2 regions of the Streptomyces sp. NBC_01237 genome follow, and region 2 is predicted to be linked to the other one. Evidence: riboswitches for the same ligand, from Rfam matches in the RefSeq annotation. Region 2 holds a riboswitch; the other holds the start of a gene.

Region 1 (4,086 bases), 6.5 Mb from region 2:
GCCGCTGCGTGAGCGCTCCAACATCTACGGCGTGGTCAGCCTGCCCGTCACCTGGGACAAGGAGTAGCACCGTGAGCGACCCACAAGCACCGCTGCGTCTCGGCGTCGACCGTGAGCGCTGCGCGGGCGCCGGCATGTGCGCCCTGACGGCTCCCGCGGTCTTCGACCAGGACGAGGAGGAAGGCCTGGTGATACTCCTGCGGCCCGCACCGGCACCCGAGCACCGCGCCGCCGCCCGGATGGCCGTCGGCCTCTGCCCCGCCGGGGCCATCGCCCTCAACTCTCCGGAATCGTAGCGACCGTGGCATTTCCCTGAGCAGAGCCCCGCATCGGGCACCGTGCGCACCACGGACCCGGTGGGGGCTCTCGCCGCGTACGGACACGTCCGCCACGCTGCCACGCGGCCGCGGACACCGCCGGTGGGCCTTGGCGATCGGTCCATGCGACTGCCGACCGAGCAGTCGTTGCGCAGGCTGATCATCCTCGCCGGCCACCGCCCACGGCGAGACCTCCGTCACCGGCCTCGGCCCTCCACCTCCACCCGGCCTGCGGTCTCGGTCGGCGAAAGAGAGCCCACGGGCGCGGCTCCGTCGCCGTTCTGCCCCGAATCCATGACGCCGCCGGGCCGCGGTCGGCGTCATGGCCGCGGGACACACGAGCAGAATCCTCAACCGCAGACGTCGACTTCACCTCTGCGCGCGAGCGCACGGTCAGGGCCACCGTCGAGGAACACACCAGCACCACACCCTTCTGTACGTCCTGTACATTTTTTACCGGCATGCAGCAGCTGAAGCACGCATGCGGACCGAGGCCTGCGCAGATCCCAGGAGAGGCACCGCGATGATCCGACCTGTCGCCCGTTATGTCCTGCCCGAGTTCACCGAGCGCACCGCGACGGGGACCCGGACTCTGGACCCTTACTCCAAGCTGCTCTCCGAGCGGATCGTCTTCCTCGGCACCCCGGTGGACGACACCGCGGCCACCGACCTGATCGCCCAGTTCATGTACCTGGAATACGCCGAACCGGACCGGCCCGTATCGCTGTACATCAACTCTCCCGGCGGATCGTTCAGCGCCATGGCAGCGATCTACGACACGATGCAGTACCTGGCCTGCGACGTGGAGACCTTCTGCCTCGGCCAGGCCGGCTCCAGCGCGGCCGTACTGCTGGCGGCCGGGGCACCGGGCCGCCGACATGCCCTGCCCGGCGCCCGGGTAGTCATCCGTCAGCCCGTGCTGGACGAACCGGTGCAGGGCCAGCCGTCCGATCTCGAAATCGAAGCGCGCGAGTTGATGCGGGTACGCGAGATGCTCGCGGGCATGCTGGTCCGTCACACGGGCCGGTCCGCCGAGCGGATCACCGCCGACATCGAGCGCGACACCATCCTCGACGCACGGGCCGCCAAGGCGTACGGGCTGGTCGACCACGTCGTGGAGAACCGCAACCCGCCCCGGCCGCCGCACCCCGCGAGGTGAACCGACGATGCTGCCACCCGAGTTCCCACCGCTCCCCGCCCTGACCCGCGCCGAAGGGGAGTTCATCGACCGCTACCTGGAAGTCCTCGACCAGCTGGGCCGGATCAACCCGGCCCGTGGCAGCGACACCTACGGCGCTCTGCGGGCCGCCCAGGCACTGGCCTCCCGGGCCGCGGCACTGCGCGACGCCCTGACGCTGATGCACGAGCGGGGCGAGACACAGATCCACGCGACCACCCTGGCGCGGGCGCTGCGCCTGCTCGACGGGGAGCGGCGCGCGGGCCGGGTCGCGGTACCCCCACCACCGACGGGCTGACCGCCCCTCCACCTCGACCCCGACCCCGACCCCGGCCCCTCCCGCCCCCGCGGCTGAGGCCGGGGTCTGGGCGTGAGGGGGGCCGTGGCCACGGGTGAGAGGGAGCCGGGCCGGGCGTGAGGGAGCCGGACCGGGGCGCCGCTGAGCCGACGCGACACGCCCGGTCGATTGATCAATTTTCCTCGCTCGTTCGGCGTAGGCAGTCCCCCTCATGAGGGACAACCCAACTTGCGCTCTGCGCGTGGACGGTACTCGGAATATGCGGTTCCGCCGCTGGTACGAGACTGGTCGGACAGCGCCGCCGAGGGCTCGAATCCGACCCGTCCACCCGAACGGATCAGTCGTGATGAGCCTCACAAATCACTGTTTCGCCTCGGAAATCCGGCACTTCGTGAGTCAAGATCCCTGGGACGACAAGCCCCCGCCACCGCGGCGGGGCGGTCCGGGCGGACGCCGAGTCCTGCCGCTGCCCGGATGACTGGTCGACAGAAGTGGATCGGCAGGAGTGGAGGACCCGAGCACAACGGGTCGACCGGGCAACCGGTCGCCCCTCGGGGTGAAGCCGCCAAGTGCGGCCGGGCAACTTCGCCAGCCCGAACCCGACAGGTCATCCTTCACAGGCGGCTGACGAAGGGTTGCGCATGACTGCGCAGGTACATGTCCCGTCTCTGCTTGCCCGGGTCGGTACGGCCTCGGTTCTCACTCTCGCCGTCGGCAGCACCATGCTGGCGCCGGGTCTGGTGACCGATGCCGAGGCCGCCACTCACTCGACGAAGGCGCTCAAGATCGCTGCCTCGAAGAAGGGATCGCCCTACAAGTACGGAGCATCCGGCCCCCGCCGGTTCGACTGCTCGGGGCTGACTCTCTACTCGTTCAAGAAGGCGGGCAAGAAGCTCCCCCGCACGGCCCAGCAGCAGTACAACAAGACCCGCCACATCTCCTCCTCGATGCGCAAGAAGGGCGACCTGGTCTTCTTCCACTCCGGCCGCAGCGTGTACCACGTGGGCATCTACGCGGGTAAGGGGAAGATCTGGCACTCCCCCAAGACGGGGGCCCTGGTCCGGCTGGAGAAGATCTGGTCGAACAGCGTCTGGTACGGGCGGGTGCGCTGATCCCCTGATCCCCGGCCGGAACCGCTTCAGCGCAGCAGCGGTCCGGTCACCAGCGCGAGCCCCAGTGCGGTGAGCGCCGCGCCGCTGCCGCCCTCGATCGCACGGGCGGTACGCGGCCGGCGCAGCCACCGGCCCAACCGGTCCACCAGCAGGGCCACGGCCGGGAACCAGATGAGCGCCAGCACCACGACGACGGCCGCGAGCAGCAGGGTCCTGGGCAACGGCGGCTGCCCGTCGGGGACGAACTGGGGCAGCAGACTGAGGAAGAGCACCGGCGCCTTGGGGTTCAGCGCGTTGGTCAGGAAGCCCTGGCGCAGTGAGCGGCCGAGTTCCTTCGGCGCGGGGCCGGGGGCCTGTGCCGCCACCCCGTCGGTCGCCGCGGTCCGTCGCCGTATCGCGTACAGGGCGCTCAGACCGAGATAGAGCACATACGCCCCGCCGAGCAGCTGGACGGTGCGGAACAGCACGGGCATCGTCACCAGCACCGCGGCCAGCCCCGCCACGGCCAGCGCGGTGTGCACCAGCAGCCCCCCGGCGACTCCCAGCGCTGTGGCCACCCCCGAACGGCGTGAGGCCAGCGCGTTGCGTACGACGACGGTGAAGTCGGCGCCGGGCAGCGCCACCATGCCTGCGGCGACTCCCGTGAAGGCGAGCAGTTGTGCGTCCATGCGTACAGCCTGGCCCGAAGTAGCCTTTAGCGTGTACTTGCAATCTTCTGGGTCTGCCAAAAGGAACGCTTAATGTACGACCCGACACGGCTCGCGGCGCTGGTGGCGGTCGCCGAGGCCGGATCGATCACTCGGGCCGCGGCCCGGCTGGGCTACACCGCGCCCGCCCTCTCCCAGCAGCTGGCCAAGCTGGAGCGCGAGGCCGGTGCGGCGCTCCTGGTGCGCCACCACCGCGGCGCCAGGCTCACGGCCGCCGGTGAGCTGCTCGCGGGCCGGGCCAGACGGGTCCTGGACGAGCTGGACCAGGCGCGGCACGAGCTGGCCCAGCTCGCGGGGCTCTCCGGGGGGCGGCTGCGGGTCGGCACGTTCACCACGGCCGGAATCCATCTGCTGCCGCCGGTGCTGAGCGCGTTCCGGCGCGCCCATCCCGATGTCGAGCTGGCGGTGACCGACTACGAGCCGCCCGGTACGGTCGCCGCGGTGGCCGCCGGGGAGGTCGATCTCGCCCTGACCC
Region 2 (4,086 bases):
TCTTCGCGGGCGGTGTGCTGGAGCGGATACCGGCTCCGGGCAGCGGGATCACGCCGCCGGACGGGCTCGTGGTGCCGAGCCCGTCCCGGCGTGCCCTTCCCCTCACGGTCCTGCGCGACGCCCGCTGAGGGCCGGCAGGTCCGGTCAGAGGGGAAGCAGGTCCGGGCGCTTCGCCTCGGCGTGGTCGCCGGAGGACTCGCCGCGCAGCCTTCGGCCGATCCACGGGACCAGGTAGTCGCGCGCCCAGTGGATGTCGTCGCGCCGTTCCTCGAAGGTGCCGCGCTGGGCCCGCGGCGGCCACGCCTGGTCCGGATCGGCCGGCACGTCGACGCCGAGGACCTGTGCCGCGCGCAGCGCGACCCGGGTGTGCCCCTCGGGCGACAGATGCAGCCGGTCGTCGTCCCAGGCACGCCTGTCCTGCACCGAGCGCAGGGACCACAGGTCCAGGACGGGGCAGTGGTAGCGGTCCGCGATGGCCCGCAGATGGATGTTGTACGTCGCGATCTTGCCGCGCATGTGCCGCAGTACCGGCACGCCCCGGGTGTCGAATCCGGTGGTGACCATGACGGTGCCGACCGCGTTGCTCAGATCGGCGACCGCGCGCTCGAAGCGCTCGGCCAGATCGTCGGGGTCGGTGCCCGGCCTGATGATGTCGTTGCCGCCCGCGCAGAAGCTGACCATGTCCGGGGCCAGTTCCTTGGCACGGGGCACCTGCTCCTCGACTATCTGGTCGAGAAGGCGTCCGCGTACGGCGAGATTGGCGTACCGGAAATTCCCGTGCGGGGAATCCTCCGGGCTCGTCGCTGCATCGGGGACCGGGAGCTGGTCCGCCAGCAGCACCGCGAAGCGGTCCGCCCAGCCGACAAAGGTCCCGTCGGGGCCGGGGTCTCCGACGCCTTCGGTGAAGCTGTCGCCAATCGCCGCGTACGACCCGATGATGCCTGGTTGATTGATTCTCGAATCGTCTGCCACAAGCGCATATCCTGCACCTTCGAATGTGACCTACGCGACCGTAATACGGGGTTGACGGGTGGTGAGATAGACCACCCGGTCAGTTTTTGGTAAAGCCGGAATAAGTACAGGGGCGGTGCGCTCGTGCGCACCGCCCCTGGGGGAACCGCTCGTCACCGCTCCATCAGATGGAGACGCCGTGCTGACGCAGGTACGAGATCGGGTCGACGTCGGAGCCGTAGCTCGGGCCGGTGCGGACCTCGAAGTGCAGGTGCGGGCCGGTCGAGTTGCCGGTGGAGCCGGAGAGGCCGATCTGCTGGCCGCCGGTGACGGTCTCGCCCACGGAGACGTTGAGCGAGGACTGGTGGGCGTACTGGGAGTACATGCCGTCGGCGTGCTTGATGACGACCTCGTTGCCGTACGAGCCGCTCCAGCCGGCCGAGACCACGGTGCCCGGACCGATGGCGCGGACGACGGTGCCCGAGGCGGCCTGGAAGTCCGAGCCGGTGTGGTAGCCGCTGGACCAGCTGGCGCCGGAGGCCCGGTACTGGGTGGTGACGTTGGCGTTGGCCACCGGGGTCGTCCAGCCGGAGCTGTTGCTCTGGGAGGCGCTGGTGTTCGTGGAGGTGGTGGACTTGCCGGCCGCGGCGGACGAGTCCGGGGAGGACGTGGTCTTCGGGGCGGGCTTCGCCTTCGGGGCGGCCGGGGCGGCCTTCTTCGGCTCGGCCTTCGAGGGAGCCGGCGCGGACTGCGCGGCGTCCGGGGCGGCGGCGGAGCCGGACGCCTTGGCGCCGAGGGTCAGCTTCATGCCGGGGAAGATCAGGCTCGGGTTCCCGCCGACGACGTCGCGGTTGTCCTGGTACAGCTTCTGCCAGCCACCCTTGAGCTTCTGCTCGGCGGCGATCTTCGACAGGTAGTCGCCGGAGACCACGGAGTAGGTCTTCGACGCGGTCTGCGTCTTCACCACGGCGGCACCGGGGGCGGTGTGCGCGGCGGCGACCGAGGCGGCGGCGGGCGCGGCCTTCTCCGCGGCGTGCGCTCCGGTGGCACCGATCAGCGGGAGGGCGAGGACGGCGCCGCCGGTCCCTGCGGCGAGGACACCGCGGGCGATCGGGCCGGTCTTCGTACGACGGTGCTTACCCTGTGCGGGCATGGGGGAATTCCTCTCCGGCGCCTACGAGGTGAGCTGTCGGGTTCGGGCTGGAGATGCCCGGTCGCTGGCTGCGACTTCACCCCGAGCCGGTCCGGATCTCTCCGGGCCGGCGGCTTACCTGGGTCCCCCGCTCCTGCCACGCGTATGTGGGTGGGTGTGAATTCCGGGCGGCGGCAGGATTAGGCGGTCCGTCCGGATTGACGGTGACCGTAAACGAGTCAGGACGACGGGAACAAGCCATCGGTTGCGTACCGGAATCCCCGATTCAATTTCGGTTCGGATTTCCGGTGACACTCCGTGGATTACGGATCTTGGCTTTCCGCGCGGCGCCCGGATTACCTCCGGGCGCCGCCACCACACACCGTCACGGATATGATCCCGCTCACCAGCGGGTCACCATCTCCCCCACAAGTGGGGCATGTTCCACTAAATGCACCAATACGGACATGTCATGGCCATCACCTCTGACGCAACCTCAGCACCCGCGCGTCGAGATCTCCCGTCAGCCCCGTGTGCAGCCCCCGGTGCAGCAGTGCCGATCCCTCGTACACCGTCCCGGTGTCCTGGCAGACGTACACCGCCGAGGGGTCAAGACCGCGGAGCCGCAGAGCCGGGGGGCGCTGCCCGTACCGCTGCGCTTCGAGCCACATCAGCACCACGGTCTCCTCGCCCCGCACGTACTGCACCGCGCTCAGCCCACCGCGCGGAGCCGCGAGCCGGTACAGGGCGCCGTGCTGGACGACCGGGCGGATCTCCTTGTACAGGGACACCCAGTCCCGCGCCTCGGCCAGCTCCTCCTCGCTCCACTCGGTGAGGTCGCCGCCGACCCCGAGCACCCCCGCCATGGCGCTGACGAAGCGGAAGCGCAGCGAACTCGCCCGCCCGTTCATCTGCTCGTTCGGGCTGTCGGTGACCCAGGCGGCCATCACCCGTGCCGGGTGGATCTGGCCGAAGCCCTCCTGGATGGCGAGCCGGTCCAGCGGGTCGGTGTTGTCGGAGGTCCACACCTGATCGGTCCGGGCGAGCACCCCGAGGTCGACCCGGCCCCCACCGCCCGAGCAGGACTCGAAGGCCACCCCGGGGTGTGCGGCACGCAACCGGTCGAGCAGCGCGTACAGCGCGTGCACATGCTCGATCCAGAGCTTCTGCGGATACTCCTCGCCCGGCCAGCCCGCATCGGTGAAGCAGCGGTTGAAGTCCCACTTCACATAGTCGATCGGAGCACTGGAGAGCAGGGTGTCGAGCTGTTCCCACAGGTATTCCTGCACGTCCGGCCGGGCCAGGTTGAGCACCAGCTGATGACGGAACTCCGTCCGCGTCCGCCCGGGGACGTGCTGGACCCAGTCGGGATGGGCCCGGTAGAGATCACTGTCGGGGTTGACCATCTCCGGCTCGACCCAGATACCGAACCGCATGCCCAGTCCGCGCACCTCTTCGGCCAGCGGCCTCAGCCCACCGGGGAAACGGTCGGGGTTCGGCGTCCAGTCCCCGAGTCCGGCCCGGTCACTGGTGCGCTGCCCGAACCAGGCGTCGTCCACCACGAACAGCTCGACACCCATCTCCGCGGCCCGCACCGCGAGCTCCCGCTGCTGCTCCTCGACGATGTCGAATCCGGTCGCCTCCCAGGAGTTGTAGAGCACCGGGCGCAGCGCCTCGGCGTCCGGAATCACATGGGCCAGCTGCCAGGCGTGCCAGGCGCGGCTCGCGCCGCCGAATCCGTCGGGGCTCCACAGCCCGGCGAAGACGGGTGTGGTGTACGACTCCCCCGGCGCGAGCCGCAGCAGCCCGGACTCGTCGTAACCCGCACCGCCGGTGATCTGCACCAGGCCGTCGGGCAGCTGGTGCACGGCGATCCGCCAGGACCCGGACCAGCCCAGCGCGCAGCCGTACACCTCGCCGTGCTCCTCGGTCGCCGCGGCGTCCGCGTCCAGCGCCACCCAGGGCAGATGCTGGTGTCCGGTGTGTCCCCGGCGGCTGGAGAG

What was found. Region 2 has a riboswitch for cyclic di-AMP ahead of OG251_RS34355 (M23 family metallopeptidase). Riboswitches for the same ligand answer to the same signal wherever they lie in the genome.
Region 1: it holds a riboswitch for cyclic di-AMP, as region 2 does, so the genes downstream of both, OG251_RS05525 (C40 family peptidase) here and OG251_RS34355 (M23 family metallopeptidase) in region 2, are expected to answer to the same signal.

What each region holds. Positions count from the first base shown of each region.
Region 1 is NZ_CP108508.1:1,239,530-1,243,615, forward strand. It holds gene OG251_RS05505 (cytochrome P450) at 1-67, shown strand, start outside; gene OG251_RS05510 (ferredoxin) at 72-296, shown strand; gene OG251_RS05515 (ATP-dependent Clp protease proteolytic subunit) at 841-1,476, shown strand; gene OG251_RS05520 (hypothetical protein) at 1,484-1,792, shown strand; cyclic di-AMP (ydaO/yuaA leader) riboswitch at 2,266-2,430, shown strand; gene OG251_RS05525 (C40 family peptidase) at 2,434-2,904, shown strand; gene OG251_RS05530 (LysE family translocator) at 2,931-3,572, opposite strand; gene OG251_RS05535 (LysR family transcriptional regulator) at 3,645-4,086, shown strand, end outside.
Region 2 is NZ_CP108508.1:7,760,941-7,765,026, reverse strand. It holds gene OG251_RS34365 (STM4011 family radical SAM protein) at 1-128, shown strand, start outside; gene OG251_RS34360 (SGNH/GDSL hydrolase family protein) at 145-972, opposite strand; gene OG251_RS34355 (M23 family metallopeptidase) at 1,136-2,104, opposite strand; cyclic di-AMP (ydaO/yuaA leader) riboswitch at 2,110-2,267, opposite strand; gene OG251_RS34350 (alpha-galactosidase) at 2,563-4,086, opposite strand, start outside.